One region of the Rhizobium sp. BK512 genome, then DNA from elsewhere that is predicted to be linked to it. Evidence: predicted binding sites of a transcription regulator. Region 1 holds the regulator's gene; the other holds the start of a gene.
What was found. The regulator LexA, encoded in region 1, represses DNA repair genes until DNA is damaged. The targets are predictions, from matches to a motif close to TGTTCNNNNTGTGTTCNG.
Positions count from the first base shown of each region.

Region 1 (8,154 bases):
GGATCATGAATTCCTGGAAGTCGATCGGGTTATCGGCATGCGCGCCGCCGTTGATGATGTTCATCATCGGGACCGGCAAAAGGCTTGCGGAAGCACCGCCGACGTAACGGTAGAGCGGCAGGCCGGCAGCCTGCGCTGCAGCCTTTGCGACAGCAAGCGAAACGCCGAGGATGGCGTTGGCACCGAGGCGCGACTTGTTTGGCGTGCCGTCGAGTTCGATCATGATCTTGTCGATCTGAATCTGGTTTTCAGCATCGATGCCGCCGATGGCGTCGAAGATTTCCGTGTTGGCAGCTTCGACAGCCTTTTCAACACCCTTGCCGAGATAACGCTTGCCGCCATCGCGCACTTCGACGGCTTCGTGCGCGCCGGTCGAAGCACCCGAGGGAACAGCTGCACGGCCCATGCTGCCGTCTTCGAGATAGACGTCGACTTCGACGGTGGGGTTACCACGGCTATCGAGAATCTCGCGGGCGATGATATCGGTAATTGCAGTCATGGTCTCTTCCTGCTCGGTGGGTGGATAAATCGTTTGAAATCGTCTTAATCGAAGGCGTACAAATTACAAAGCCGCAATTTTGCACGTTCAGCAGCGCTTCAAACGTGGCCTATAGCACATTCATGTCAGGGTTTTGAAGGGAACGGCAGTCGCCGGTCAGCATATCCCACCCATCGAAAGATGATAAACAGTCCATCCGGGCAGAATGTTGGCAGGCCGCCACCGTCGATAGCAACCCACGGCTGAAAGTCCCTGGAATAGCCCCAATTTTGGACGGTTACACGCCCCTTGATTTTAGCCTTCGGTAACCATCCCGGCTTAATTTTAATACCCGTGTGAGATCCTCAGAAGTCAGTCGTTTCAGCCCTTGGGGCGATACCGAACGGCAGGGATGAAGAGCTGCAGCCTCGCGCCAAAAACAACCAGAACGCGATTTTATCGACTCTCTTGGCGACATTTCACATGGGGCACAGATGAAACTCAATATTGCACGCAGCCTTGCCATTTTCGGTGCCGTTGTCATCCTCGGACTGGTGATCTCCATCGGCCTGCAGAATTACGCACTCAACATGCTTCGTGTGAACGGGCTGATGTATAAGCAGATCATCTACGGCAAGGATCTTGTCGCCGATATTCTCCCGCCGCCGCTCTATGTCATCGAACCCTACATGCTCGCGCTCGAAGCGGTCGAGCAGCCAGCCTCGGCAAAGGCCAATATCGAACGCATCCAAACAGTTCTGAAGTCGGCTTATGAAGACCGCCGCAAATATTGGTCCGAAACGCCGCTCAGCGCCGATCTCAAGCGCAAGCTTCTCGACAACGTACTCGTCAAGGGCGACGCGTTCTGGCAAGTCATGAACGAGGAGGCGATACCCGCAATCCTGAAGGGCGACAAGGCCGCCATCGAATCGGCGCTCCCCAAGCTTGCTACGAATTTTCATGTTCACGAAGCGGCCGTAAACGAACTCGTGGCGATGGCCAACGCCTTCCAGATGGACGCCGAAAAGCAGGCAGCGGAACAGACGGAACTGCTCTCCGCCGTTACGCTATCGGCCGCCGCGCTTTCCTTCGTGATTATCGTCGTCGGGCTCTACATGTTCCGCCGGCGCGCAATCGTGCCGCTATCGGCGATGCGCGATTATATGGCGGTGCTTGCGAGCGGCGACTATTCCCGCGAAGTTCCCTATGTCAGACGATCTGACGAAATCGGAGAAATGGCGCGCGCGGTCACGGTCTTTCGCGAATCGGCAGAAGAACGCAACGCCATACGCGCGCTTCAGGACGAGGAGCGGCAGGCACAGATGCGCCGCGATGCCGAACTCGACGCATCGAAGAGCGCGGAGAATGCCACGCGCCAGCGCGTCATCGAAAGCCTGAGCGCAGGCCTGGAGCGTCTTTCACGCGGCGACCTGACCGTGCGTCTCGACGAGAAGTTTGCCAATACCTACGAGAAGCTTCGCGAGACCTTCAACACCAGCATCATCATTCTCTCCGATGCCATGAAAGACATCTCTGCCGCCACGAATACGGTCGGCGACAGTTCGCGCGAAATCGCGCTCAGCACCAATGATCTGGCACAGCGCACCGAGAGCCAGGCAGCTTCCCTCGAACAGGCGGCTTCGGCACTGGATCAGATCACGGTCACGGTGAAAAACTCCTCGGAGCGGGCCCATGAAGCCAATGCGATGATGTCAGCCACGAAGGAGAGCGCGGCGCATTCCGCCGAGATCGTTCGTGAAGCAGTGACTGCCATGGAGAAGATCGAGGACTCAGCGGTCAGGATCGGCGATATTATCAACGCCATCGATGAGATCGCCTTTCAGACCAATCTTCTAGCGCTCAACGCAGGTGTCGAGGCAGCACGCGCCGGAGACGCGGGGAAAGGCTTTGCCGTCGTCGCTCAGGAAGTCCGCGAGCTCGCCGGACGCTCTGCCAATCTCGCCAAGGAGATCAAGCTTCTCGTCGAGACGTCGTCGCGACAGGTTTCCGCGGGCGTTTCACTTGTCAACCGTACCGGCGAGGCACTCGGCGATATCGACCGCCAAGTGCTGCAGGTGACGGCGCTGATCGAAGCGATCGTGCGCTCGTCTTCGGAACAGTCGGTCGCGCTTGTCGAGGTCAACGCTGCCGTCAACCGGATGGATCAGGTGACCCAACAGAATGCTGCCATGGTCGAGGAAACGAACGCCGCCTGCCAGGAACTCGGCACCGAGGCGTCCCAGCTCGGGCGCATGCTCTCCCGCTTCGCACTGGAGGAAAAGCGCCCGTCCCGGGCGGCAGCGTGATGCCGCCCGCTGTTCAGGCGGCCTTGGCGATCGCGTCGAAGGCGAGAAGCTTCTCGAGAAGTCGCGGCATGTCCTTGAGGTAGACCATGTTCGGCCCGTCGCAGGGGGCGTTATCAGGATCCTGATGGGTTTCGATAAAGACACCGGCGACGCCGACGGCCACGGCTGCACGGGCCAGCGTCTCCACGAACTGCCGCTCGCCGCCGGAGGTTTCCCCCTGCCCGCCAGGCTGCTGGACTGAATGCGTGGCGTCGAAAATGACGGGGGCGCCCGTTGCTGCCATGATCGGCAGGGAACGCATGTCGGAGACCAGGGTATTGTAACCGAAGGACGCACCACGCTCGCAGAGCAGAATGTTCGGATTGCCGCTCTGGTTCAGCTTGCCGAGCACGTTCTTCATGTCCCAAGGCGCCAGGAACTGGCCCTTCTTGACGTTGATGACGCGGCCGGTCTTGGCAGCGGCGACCAGGAGATCCGTCTGGCGAGACAGAAAGGCTGGTATCTGCAGGATATCGACGACCTTACCCACTTCGGCGCATTGTTCTTCGTTGTGGATGTCGGTCAGAACCGGAATGCCGAGTTCTTTCTTGAGATCGGCGAAAACTTCCAGCCCCTTTTCAAGGCCGACACCGCGTTTGCTCGACAAGGACGACCGGTTCGCCTTGTCGAAAGAGGTCTTGTAGACGAGCCCGATGCCGAGCTTGGCGCAGAGTTCCTTCAATGTGCCGGCAACCATGAATGCATGGTCGCGGCTTTCCATTTCGCAAGCGCCAGCAATCAGCGACAGACGTGAAGCATTGGAGAAGGTGACCTTGCCGGCGCCTTCGCCGACCGTCACCACGGAGTTGGTAGTAGAGCTCATGATGTTTCCTCAAAGGCGAAGAGTACGCCCTGGCCGGGCGCAGGCTTCACCAGAATACGGTTGCCCTTGCGTGTATAGGTCACCCCGTTAGCAGCCAAATGCGCTTCTGTCACGGCCAGATCGCCGACAGCAAAGCGGATCGCCCGACCGCGCAGACCACGATCGGTATCCGACGTGGCAAGATCGAAATAAGCCTCCAGACCTTCCGGGGTCATCAGGCTGATCTTTGCGTTTCCGGTGGGCACGTCCAGCCCGAAACTCGTGACCTCAGTAGATGCGCCCTTTGCCGTGGAGCGAACGAACTCACCGAAGGCTGTCGGCTCGGGGGCCGCGAGCGCGATCTCGGCAATGCCTGTGACACCATTGGCATGGGTCTCAAGCGCGGTCCGGTCGGCAGGAAGCGGATTAACGCGTTCGACTGCGAAGAGAAAGAAATCCGGTGCCCGCAGGTCGCCAGCGAAGGCGAGCCGGAAGCCGGCAATATTCTCCGTGCCATCCGGCATTTTAACAGGGCGCTCGAACTGCAGCACAGAACCGGCACTCATACTGTCCTTCACGAATCGAGCATGTTCGTGCTTTGCATCTGCCGTCGCAAAGCCAATCGCGGACAGTCCTTCGCTGCCGCAGCGGAAGCGAAAAGCCTGATTGCGGGCGGTGAACACATTGCCATCGTGTGCTGCCCCCTCGCTCTCTTCGACGCTCGCGACACCCAGGGGCTCCAGATAGGTTTTGTCGGCAAAGAAAACGCAGGCATTTTCGGTCCCAAAAGGATGACGGGCATCCGGCGCCACAGTGAAACCAAGCTTGCCAAGTCTTTCGCGGGCAAGGTCGATATCGGTAACCGGCAAAACGAGATGATCGATTGCAAGCGTATCTTGGCTCATTAGGTCCCCTCCAACAGTCACAAGGAGATGTGCTTCAGCAGGTGTTGCGAGACAAGGCCGCGAAGGCCCGGGCGCGAGAAAAATAAAATTCTCACCAGAATGGACAGAAGTTTTACGAAAATTTAGCTACTTGCGGAACACATATGGAACATATAGTGTCCGTTCTGGATTTGTTTCAAGACTGGGGTGCACGCCATGCTTACGCGCAAACAACAGGAACTCCTTCTTTTCATTCACGAAAGGATGAAGGAGTCGGGCGTTCCTCCGTCTTTCGACGAGATGAAGGATGCGCTGGATCTGGCCTCGAAATCCGGTATTCACCGGCTGATCACGGCGCTTGAGGAGCGCGGCTTCATTCGCCGGCTTCCGAACCGGGCACGCGCGCTCGAAGTCATCAAACTGCCGGAGGCCTACAGCCCCAGCCTGCAGCCACGTCGCGGCTTTTCACCGAGCGTCATCGAAGGCAGCCTCGGCAAGCCGCAGCCCGTTGCAGCGCCGGCTCCGGCAAAACCAGCGCCTGCTGCCGATAACGGCAACTCGGTCTCCGTCCCGGTCATGGGCCGCATCGCTGCCGGTGTGCCAATCTCGGCAATCCAGAACAATACGCATGACATCACCGTTCCTGCCGATATGCTCGGCTCCGGCGAACATTATGCGCTCGAAGTTCGCGGCGACTCGATGATCGAAGCCGGCATCTTCGATGGCGACACCGTCATCATCCGAAATGGCAGCACCGCCAACCCGGGTGATATCGTCGTTGCCCTCGTCGACGACGAGGAAGCAACACTCAAGCGCTTCCGCCGCAAGGGCGCATCGATTGCGCTCGAGGCTGCAAACCCTGCCTATGAGACCCGAATTTTCCCACCGGATCGAGTGAAGGTTCAGGGAAAGCTTGTCGGCCTCATTCGCCGCTATCACTGACCGGTGACTGGCTTGCGTCTGTGAATGTATCGCTGCGCCAGTCATAGGCGCGGTGGCGCATCCAGGGGCGTTGCAATGGGCCGAATGCGGTTGCGACATCGATTCCACTATCTGTGAAGCGAAGCTCGACAGAACCTGTCTTGCGTAGCGTCTCGCCGGTAAAGAGCAGCGCGCCGGAACGACAACGGTCCAAGCGCAATCGGACAGGGGTTACGACAATATCGGCCGTATCGCAGGCCGGCCCGAGATAGGCAGCATTTTCGATGACAGTCAGTTTCTTTCCATTGCCTAGCAAGGCGGTACACCAGGTGCGCTTTTGGCAAGAGAATCGTGACGTTGGGCTGATGGCGAGTGCCTGCCTCATTGCCTCTCTGGCTTCATTCTGTTGATCGGGTGACAGCTGCAATCTTTTGCCATCTGACATGGTGGGTGTCTTGGTTGCTTGAAGCATAACCGGCTTCTGATGCTCTTCGATGGCAAGTGCCCTCTGCCATTGTTCGAAAATGAAGGCTGGCGGCTTTTCACGGTTTGAAGCCATTGCCTCTCCATCGATTACAGCGACCAGGCTGCCGTCTTCCGAGATGGCGACGTCGGGCACCGCTTCTGATGGAAGCAACACAACAGCGAACGTTGAAACAGTGATTATCGCGGTTCCGATATGCCGCAACCGGGTTCTGAGCAAGGTCAGCAACAGGAAGCCGAAGACGGCTGCCGGAAAGTACCAGCCGGGTAAGCGGGCAACATCTATATTGCCGCCCCACCCCGCCACCGCCTTTGCAATGGCGATCACCAGGTCGAGCCCGAAGCCTGCCACCGGCCATAGCCAGCCATCCAGACCAAAAGGCATCAGCAGCATCGCCAGCATGCCGGCCGGCATGACGATGAAGGAAATGACCGGCATGGCCGCGAGATTTGCCGGCAGGCCATAAGCAGTCAGCCGGTGGAAATGTTCGATCGAAAACAGCGCCGTCGAGAAACCACCGATGAGAGACGTCAGGAAAATACCGCCGAAGAAGCTGCCGACCATGAAGAAAGGTTTCATGATCGGAAGTTTGGCAAAGGCATTCTCCCTCATCGGCCGCCCTTTCCAGAGGTCGTATCCGGCGACCAGGGCAAGTGTTGCGGCGAAAGACATCTGGAAGCTCGGTCCGAGCACTTCCGATGGTGAGACCGCGAGGATCACGAGAGCCGACAGCGCCACGTTTCTGAGGCTGATAGACGGCCGGTCGAAGAAGACGGCAACCAGCATGATCGCCATCATGATGAAGGCGCGTTCGGCTGAAACGGCAAAACCCGAGATCAGATAGTAGGCCGTTACCGCAGCGAGTGCGCCGGCTGCCGCGATCTTCTTAGTCGGCCACGCCTGCGCAATACCCGGGAACAGGCTGAGAATGACGCGCAGCCCGACAAAGAAGATACCGGCGGAGAGTGCCATATTGAGGCCAGAGATCGCCACGATGTGGGCAAGGCCGGACTGCCGCAGTGCCTCCGTCGTTTCATCCGAGATCGCTCGTCTCTCATCGGTGACAAGTGAAGCGGCAAAGGCCCCGGTGTCGCCCGGCAGAGTGGAGCGAATCCGATCGCCGATGCCGCTTCGCAGGCGGTAGAACCACTCCAGGACGGTCTCGCCGACAGAGCCCGCCTGTTCCGTAACCTTCTTCGGTGCTCCATAGAAGAAGCCGTTCGCACCAATGCCGTCAAAATAGGCGCTGAAGGCAAAATCGTTGAGGTGAGGAAGCGCGGGTCCTGCCGGAGGCGTCAGACGCGCCCTGCCCTCTATGATATCGCCGAGTTCAAAGGGCCGGGCGGCGCCGCGTACGAGCACAGAGATGCGCTCGGGAGGACGCTTGATTTCGGGGGCATCCGTGCCGGTGACGTCAAGGATATAACGCCAGCGCCCTTCACCATCGCCCTCTCGCCGTTCGATCCGGCCAGTCAGCGTTGTCGTCACGGCTGAATCGAGGATCAGCGTCCTTGCCCGCCATGTTTCGATCTGTGCCGAGAGCATCCCGCCGGCAAAGAGAAGCAGGGCAAGCAGTATTGCCCGCAGTCTGGTCCGGGCGTGGCTGCAGAGCGCAACGGCAATGGGGAGAACGAGCAGGCAAAGGCCGAGCGAGACCGCCGGAACGTTCGAGGCTGCCAGAAACCAGGTCGCAGCACCCGCACCAAGGAAGACCGGCGAGAAGAGAACGAGGCGACCGTGACCGGCTTCTTCGGTCGCCATGCGCACGGACGACCCGGCGTATCGTTTTGCAACGGTCGCCAATCGCCATCGAAACGGGATCGCAACCTGCGTCCGAGCCGATAGAGGCACAACGGCGCGCGGCACAACACCAGCAAAATCCATATTTTCATCAATGGATTGCTCGTACCGTTCTCTTGTCTCCAACCCCGTCATAATCGCCTGGACCCGCCCCCGGATACCGTCAGAATGCAACCTCAGATCAAAACGCGCAAACAATAATCGATTGAAATACGAGGAAAATTCACAGGAGCGAAAAAACCAGTCAAATCATGGTGTTCTGCTATGCATTCAGCTCATCGCTGCACTGCCTAAAAGATGATGCCGCGATGCACAAAATGGCATCACGGTAACTTGGCATTAGCTTCCCGATCATATAGCTATCGCTGAGGACGCTTAACTCTTATGGCGCTTTTGCGGCGCCACCGCCACTCCGGAGGATCAGCATGACGGATCAAAGC
Region 1 is NZ_JACIAS010000002.1:777,450-785,603, forward strand. It holds gene eno (phosphopyruvate hydratase) at 1-499, opposite strand, end outside; gene FHX06_RS09760 (methyl-accepting chemotaxis protein) at 973-2,784, shown strand; gene kdsA (3-deoxy-8-phosphooctulonate synthase) at 2,798-3,646, opposite strand; gene FHX06_RS09770 (VOC family protein) at 3,643-4,530, opposite strand; gene lexA (transcriptional repressor LexA) at 4,726-5,451, shown strand; gene FHX06_RS09780 (ComEC/Rec2 family competence protein) at 5,432-7,849, opposite strand; gene gltA (citrate synthase) at 8,140-8,154, shown strand, end outside.

Region 2 (8,154 bases), on a different contig from region 1:
GGAGTGACGTCTCCGTAACCTCCAGTTCGAGCCTTGATGCGGAAAGGCCGCTAGCCTTGAGCGCGGCATTTACATGATCGAGCAAGTTGGGCGAAAGGAGCTGTCGCGGCGAGATGTTGACCGCCAGGAACAGGTTCTCATTCCAACCCGCAGCTTGATGGCACGCCTCGCGAAGGACCCATTCACCGATCTCGACGATGCTGCCGCTTTCTTCCGCTGCGTCTATGAAGACTGCCGGCGAGAGAACGCCGTAAGTCGGATGGTGCCAGCGCAGGAGTGCCTCATAGCCTTGGGGCAATCCGGACTGGGCATCGACGATCGGCTGGTAGAGCAGGAAAAACTCCTGTGCTTTGACGGCCCGGCGCAGTTCCTCCTCCAGCCGTCGCCGCTCGCGCATTTGTTGGTCGAGGACCCGGTCAAACAAGCAAATCTGTCCCCTCCCCGCCGCTTTCGCGCGATAGAGAGCCGCGTCCGCGTTGTTCTGCAATTGCCTGAGGCTGTCGCCATGTGTTGGGAAGGCTGCTATTCCTACACTAACGCCTAGCGCCGCAGCCTTCGTGTGAGATGTAAATGTCGATCTGAAGCGAGACGCAAATTCAGCTGCGACATCCTGCGCCCGAACGATATCGGAGGCTGGAAGCAGCACCGAAAATTCGTCACCACCGATCCTCCCAATCAGCGCCGTTTGGTCGAAAGATGACCTCAGTACGTCGGCGACCTGCTGGAGCACCTGATCGCCATCAAGATGGCCATGAACATCGTTGATCGTCTTGAAGCGGTCGAGATCGAGGATCAACAAACTCGTCGCTGATCCCGAAACATGAGACTGGCGGATCATTTCGTCCGACCGAGCGTTGAACGCGCGCCGGTTAAGAAGGCTTGTCAGAGGATCATGTGAGGCGAGGTGATCAAGACGCTGGTGCGCCTCAAGTCGCTCGCTGATGTCACGCAGCCCATACACGATGGTTTCGCGGCCGCGATATTCAATGACACCTTCAACCACTTCGACCGGGATCTGGCCGCTCGGCGAATCTACAGATCCCTGTGTTGCTCCGCTTTGACGCAGAAAATCTTCGAGCCGACGCGCTTTCAGTTCGGCGGGCGACTTACCGACCATCGAGACAAACTGCTCGTTGGCGTGGACGATGACGCCCGCGCGCGTCAGCACAATGGCTTCGAAGGTCGCGTTCGCAAGGCCCTTCACGTCGGTCAGGTACCGGTCGAAGAAGAGTGCGGCAACACCTGCCGAGATCAGCAGGCTTGATACCACGCATACGGCAGCGGCAATGCCGATACGGTTGATAAACGTCAACCCGTTTTCAGGGCCCGGGTAGAGGGGCACAATTCGCAGGCCGCTCATTGAAATCAGATGGTGGCTCAAGACGGCGGCCACGAGAAGCAATGCCGTGAACACCAATCTGATCCTCGTCAGCTCGCAGCAACTGACGAACATTGCCGCGACCGTAAACAGGAGGCCAAGCAACCATGCTGCAATGACGGTGTCAGCTCTGGTTTCGACGTAGGCCGAGTTCCAGATAGCACTCAAGCCGATCGTGTGCATTGCCCCGATCGCGAGGCCAAGGAAGCAGCCACTTGTAACTGCGCCTCGACGGCGAGGCATGCCGACAGTCGCAAAAGACCCGAGGCACGAGATCGCGACCGCGACCAAAATAGATGTGCCGGTCGCAAACAGCTGATAGGAGACAGGGATGTTGTAGGCCAGCATGGCGAGAAAATGCGTCGCCCATATCGTCCCGCCGAGCACGAAACCTGCCACAATGAGCCACAGGTTCCGGTGGACTCGAACACACTGGCGAGCACGAGACAGCATGAAGACCGCGGCCAAGTTTCCTGCGACGCAGACACATACGGCGACAGACAGAAGCGGAAAATTGTGCTGTTGGGCAATACAGGAAACCAGTGCGACCATTGCCACCTCCGGCCGGCACCCTTTCATGCGGCATATAACGTGGCGTTAGCGAACTCGCTAAGAATTTAACGATCGGGCGATTGCTCCAGGCCACGTACCAGGGGCCACGCCTGGCCGCAGCGATCGATCTCAGGTCGCGGGATCAATGGTTTCTTGCGATCTTGCCCGGAAACTGTGCCGTAGTCGGTGGATGACTATCGTCATGTCTTCCTCAGTTCTTGCCTCAACGGGAGCAGAGCACGCCCACCCGATTGAAGCAGGACGTTCTGTGAGGCTTGCGTGGGCTCGGTTCTCCTCTGGTTCGACCTCCCAGGCTCCAGCAGCTGAAGCCCCTGGTCGCAGCGCCTCATTCGCCTTAGCGCTGAGGCTTCAGCATCTCAGCCAGGCGCTTAGCGTTCTTGATTGAGTTACCGTCGCGGTCGTTGTTGAAATAGACCCATATGGTCTTGGCGCCACTTTGGCCTATGCGCTCTGCCCACAGCTCCAGCTCGGCGTCGCTGTAGTCGTGGCGATACCATTTTTCGATCCCGTGGAAACGGACGTAGACGTCATCGCCGGTGCACACGAGTTCGTCTGGCAACCGAGGTCCACTGCAGGCGCAAAAAATCGTCCCAGCCGCTTTGAACGCAGCATAAACCTCCGGGTTCCACCAGCTTTTGTGACGGAATTCGATGACGTTTCGACGTCGGTGATCGAGCTGCGACAAGATCGAGTGCAACATTTCCGGCGAGTATCGTATGCTCGGCGGCAGCTGAAACAGGAAACATCCCATCCTCGGTCCAAGCAGGTCGGCAATATAGCCGAAGTCATCGATGAGAATTTGTGTCTGCTGAAAACGCTGGACATGGGTGATGAGCTCACACACCTTGACCGTGTAGACGAAACCGGGAAGCGCCTGTCGTATCCAGGTCTTGACCGCGCCAACCGTTGGCCAGGAATAAAACGGGGCATTGAGTTCCACTGTCTTGAAGTTGGCCTGGTAGATCGAAAACAACTCGCTCGACGGCGTATCGGTCGGATAGAAAGACCCTTTCCAGTGCCAGTAGTACCATCCGGAACAACCAACATGGATGCGGCCCGTAATATCGCCATTGGTTGCTATCGGGGACGGATCTCCGGCAAGACGGGCGAGGTGCATCTTAGCAGCCCGCGTGACATTGGCGTCGCGCTGTTTCTGCCGACGTTCTGCGCGCCTGGCCCGCCGTATGGCGATCTCTTCGGGGGTGCGCTCCACCTTTTCAACCCAGGTGACGAAAGCGTTGGGGCGTCATTTGCTCAACCGATTGCTGGTCGTTCGAAATTCATCCCTGGTCTAACCAAGACGGAGGAAGCAGGTTCCGCCGGTGGGTACAAAGTCGTGAGACGTCGACCGGTGCATCCGCACCTGTGCAGCAGGCAATCTCGAGAATTGCGTCAGGCTGAGTGAACGGCTGGGCGAGTCTAACCTGGAGAAAGCTGGCCTCGTTACAGTGAAGAGAGCTCACCTTGATTTCAGGCATATGGCAAATGACGATGACGCCGTCCCTGGGCTCAACGACGGCACAGGCCTCAGTGTAGCGCTACTTTTTCAGGCTTCCGATTTGAGAACTGGTATACCATCATAATTCCCTGCTCGAGCAGCAGTTCGGCAACCTCGAGGTCGCGCGATCCGAGATCGCAACACATCCCGCGAATGGTGTTCATCACGGACAAAGAATTTTCGACAAACCGCGCGTCTCCTTCAACCTTGGCTTCGTCGGCAGATGCTTCAAGCGCGTCCGCCACTGTCTCGAGCAGGTTGGTGCGTTCGAGAAGCGTCATTGCATCCAAGGTCTTCGATATTCCGTGCATGTTGTTCTCCGGCGCGGGCGAGGATCGCGGCGCAGCTGATGTGAAGGTCTGTCGACGGTCGCAGTCATGTGGCGACGCGCCACGTGCGCTGCAAGTCATGGCTGCCCCGCGTATTGCGCATGTTGTTTGTCCTGACCTTACTGGGCTTTGACTTCGGCGAACCTGCCGAGCGTCTGCACTGAGCCCGTCAATTCGCCCGAGGAACGTGCACAAACGTTTCACGAGATTTCTTTTATGCAAAGGCCCAATAGACATCCGGTGTGATGAAAGGAATGTTTAAGCCTGGAACGATCGCGGCGTCGATCGGCGGAAACAGACCGTCAGACGGCGACGGGTATCACGGCATAGGCAATGGAAGACGTCTCCCGAGTGACGGGAAGCTCCCGCGGTCGAAGATGGCTCTGTGATTAGGTTCGTGTCGCCATTGTTTTCTCTCAATCTTCGCTTTTGCTTCCTAGCCCCCGGAGGAGAGGGACCGCTTGTAGATTCGCCAGATGTGACTTTCACCTGGACGCGGCGTCGGAAGCTGCTATGTTCTGCTTTTGTTTTAACGGACCGGCTTACTGACCAATGGACGCAACTGCCTTGCCTATGAGGAAAATCATCCATGTGGATATGGATGCCTTTTACGCATCGGTCGAGCAGCGCGATAATCCGGAGCTTCGCGGCAAACCCGTGGCTGTTGGCGGAGCGGCCGCCCGCGGCGTCGTCGCAGCAGCAAGCTACGAGGCGCGCGAATTTGGGGTTCGCTCTGCAATGGCGTCGGTCACGGCGGCACGGAAGTGCCCGAGCCTGATTTTCGTGAAGCCGCGGTTCGAAGTCTATCGTGCCATTTCGCAGCAGATCCGCGAGATTTTTGCGCAGTATACGCCGGTGATCGAACCCCTCTCGCTCGACGAAGCCTATCTCGACGTCACCGAAAATCTCAAAGACATGCCGGTCGCCACCGAGATTGCGCTGGAGATCCGTGCAAGGATCAAAGCGGTAACCGGGCTGAGCGCTTCGGCAGGCATCTCCTACAACAAGTTTCTTGCGAAGATGGCCTCGGACTTGAACAAGCCGAATGGCCAGGCGGTCATCACGCCGAAGAATGGTGCGGCTTTCGTGGAGCAACTCGCGGTGAACAAGTTCCATGGCGTCGGCCCGGCCACAGCGGAGAAGATGCGACGGCTCGGCATTGAGACCGGTGCGGATCTGAAGGCAAAGCCCCTGATGTTCCTGATAGATCATTTCGGGAAGTCCGGCCAGTACTTCTATGGCATTGCGCGGGGCATCGATGCGCGCCAGGTCCGGCCAGATCGGATGCGCAAGTCGGTCGGCGCGGAAGATACATTCACTGTCGACATCAGCGATCTCGATCTCGCGACCAGCGAGCTGCGGCCGCTCGCCGAAAAGGTCTGGTCTTACTGCAATGCCAAGGGTTTCAGCGGCAAAACGGTGACGGTGAAGGTCAAATATTCCGACTTTACCCAGGCGACCCGGAGCCGAACAAATCCCCTTCCCTACGCGGGCGTCGATGATATTCTCGGGGCCGCAAACGTCTTGCTTGCGGGTGTATATCCGTTCAAGCGGCCGGTTCGGCTTCTCGGCGTGACACTGTCGTCGCTCATCAATGACAAGGATGCCGACGACGTGGAACAACCGCAACTCGGGCTAGGTTTATAATTCAAGAGCCGGGAGGGGAACCACCAGCAGTGAAAGCCGAAATGTCCCCACCCTGCATTCGCGTCATCGACCTTGAAACGGCCGGCAACGGGCCGGCCGACGTCTGCGAGATTGGGTGGCAGGACGTTTTTCAGGACGAGGATGGGCGATGGCAGATCTCGGCAGAGCGCGGCTCGGTGCTTGTGAATCCTGGCCGCCCCATTTCAGCAGAGACCATGGCGATCCATCATATTCAGGATTGCGAAGTCTCAGGCGCACCGTTCTGGAAAGAGGTGGCGCCGAGCATCCTGCGGCCATCTTACCCGATAGTCGCCCTTGCCGCCCACCGTGCCGCTTTCGAGCAGCGCTACTGCACACCCAGACTGGCAGGGGCCACGCCCTGGATTTGCACATGGAAATGTGCACTGCGCGTCTGGCCAGAACTTCCGAGGTTTTCCAACCAGATGTTGCGATATCAGCGTGCGCCGGAAGGTCTGATTCATGAGATCGGCCTTCCCGCCCATCGAGCCATGCCCGACGCTTATGTCAGCGCCCACCATCTGCGTGACGAGTTGAATTCCGCGTCTCTGGATGAGCTCCTGTTGTGGAGTTCTCAGCCTGGCCTGCTTCCGCGGGTCCCGGCGGGCCCTGACCGTGGGAAAAACTGGGACCGTCTGACTATCGACGCACTCACCACCTTTCTGAGCGACCGCGACGCGGACGTTCGCTTCAGCGCCCGGGCGGAGCTTCTGCGGCGAGGAGAAACGGAAACACCTAAAACGACTACTCCCACCCAGCAGACACTTTTTTAATCGATTCGACTTCACGCGACGAGCCCGGACCGCCGGTTTGACACCATCCGATGATCCGACAGGCCGAATGCCGAGGATGATGCTACGGCTCGATCTGTTGGCCAGAAACGCTGTCCTTTTGACGGTTTTCCGCGGCACACCTGACGATGTTTCACCGGCTCCGGGGGCACACGTCGAAAGCCTTCAGTCTGCTGAAACAGAGAAGAGTGCAATCTCGGCGCGGATTGGCGGCGTCCGTCATCTCGGTGACAACCTCGTGTTCACGAGCCGAGCTGAAATTCAATCCACGGTGTGTCCTGCGCGGCAATCGTCCACTGGCTCGGTTAGAGCGCCGCTCCGGACCATCCTGGACATGACGCCTTCGGCCGCGGCACGGACGGTTATTTGAAGCATAGCTATTCGGTGCTCGAAGTCGCGCTGTCGAGACCGATGTCCGCGTCATTCGAGATCTTCTCCATTGTGTCGAGAACTTCCTCTGGCGTGACGTCCTCCTGAAGCTCCTCGATCTCCGCCTTCTGTTCGAGGTTGAGACCCATCTTTTCGGCGATGGCGGCAACGATTGTGAGAAGTTGCGTGGTCTCGTGCTCGGACAGCAGCGAGATCTGCAAATTCAGATCGGCCCGCTTATCGTCGGCCTCGGCCATGCGGTTCTGGCTGATCATGACGAAGGTCGAAATGAAGATCGCCTCCACCGACGCCACCATCGCCAGGATGACGAGAGAAGGGTCGAATGCCGGGAGAAACGGGAGCACCCCAACGTTTATCAGGATCCAGCCACCGAACAATATGGCGTGAATGTAAACGAAGGTCATCGAGCCGGCGAAGCGGGTGATTGTGGCCGCAGCTTTTTCCTGCGCCGACGCCTTTCGAGCTTCCTCGCGCCGTCGTTGAAGAAGCGCTTCGATATTACGATCGAGGCGGTTGGCAAGGTCCGGCTCGTGGTGGGAGGCGATGGTCGACATGGGAAAGCTCCGGGTTTACATCGAAACTTCGCGCCGTCCGTCAAGTTCCGCTCGGTTCTCTCAAGCCGGCATCGCGACCTTCGGGTGTTACGCCTGACGCCAGCAGAGAAGACCGGCAGAAGGTCCTGTCCACGCCATAACCGCCGGTTTTTGAACCATGCGGACCCGCGGTCGCGGGCATTTGGGGCGATGGAACAGTCGCAAATCCTTGGAGCTGGACGTGGCGTCCTCTGAGGCTATTGCGCCATGTTTGCAATGAGTGCCTGGGATGTGTCACCCGAACGGTGTCGCTGCGTCGCCAGCTTTCCTAGCTGTTTACAGACCCATTCAGCCATGTCGAATGCGGTAAGGTTCGGTGCGACGCTGAACGGCTGGAAGTGGCGCCACCGAGGGAACTGGTCAGGTAGGCGGGTGATCGCAGCGCTCGTACATCCGCAGGGTCTGTTACATTTCTAGCTTGGCGAAGTTGCCATGGCCGAGACGGTGGCCGGTGGCGAGTAGAAACGGTATGCCCCGCTTCGCGAGAAGGTCGGCAGCTCATCTTCCCACCGAGACTGATGTCTAGCACAGCGCTGTCTATCTGCTCAGCATCTTCGAGCAGATCCAGGCTCGTTCGAGCGTTGAGGTGCGCCCAATCACGGTCGCTCCGAGGCGAGTCGACTAGGTCTTCGGAAGTAATACTCGTCCTCGGCGACCAGAATGGCCAGGATAGACGCCCAGCTTTTCTTCTTCTATGCATGTGGCCTGGCAAGGCCGTTGCGCGGTCTGAGCGACTGAGCTCTCCGGTTTCGAGATGCGCCCGGCAAGCAAGCCCGCAGTGGATCAGGCCGACAGTTCCCTGGCCTGCGCGTCGATCTTCCTGCAGGCATCCGCGAATGGATCGCGCACCGGCACCAGAGGCGAAACGCCAAGGAGGAGGAGCGCTTTCAGGTGCTTCCAGCCACCTTCCTCGCCCAGCACCGGGGCATAGGATGTC
Region 2 is NZ_JACIAS010000012.1:8,067-16,220, reverse strand. It holds gene FHX06_RS31785 (EAL domain-containing protein) at 1-1,930, opposite strand, end outside; gene FHX06_RS31780 (DUF72 domain-containing protein) at 2,286-3,164, opposite strand; gene FHX06_RS31775 (hypothetical protein) at 3,479-3,760, opposite strand; gene dinB (DNA polymerase IV) at 4,352-5,425, shown strand; gene FHX06_RS31765 (DNA polymerase III subunit epsilon) at 5,455-6,216, shown strand; gene FHX06_RS31760 (DUF1003 domain-containing protein) at 6,612-7,178, opposite strand; gene FHX06_RS31755 (Hint domain-containing protein) at 8,001-8,154, opposite strand, start outside.
Region 2: a site for LexA is predicted at 4,293-4,310, ahead of dinB (DNA polymerase IV). Genes of this name have one in related genera too.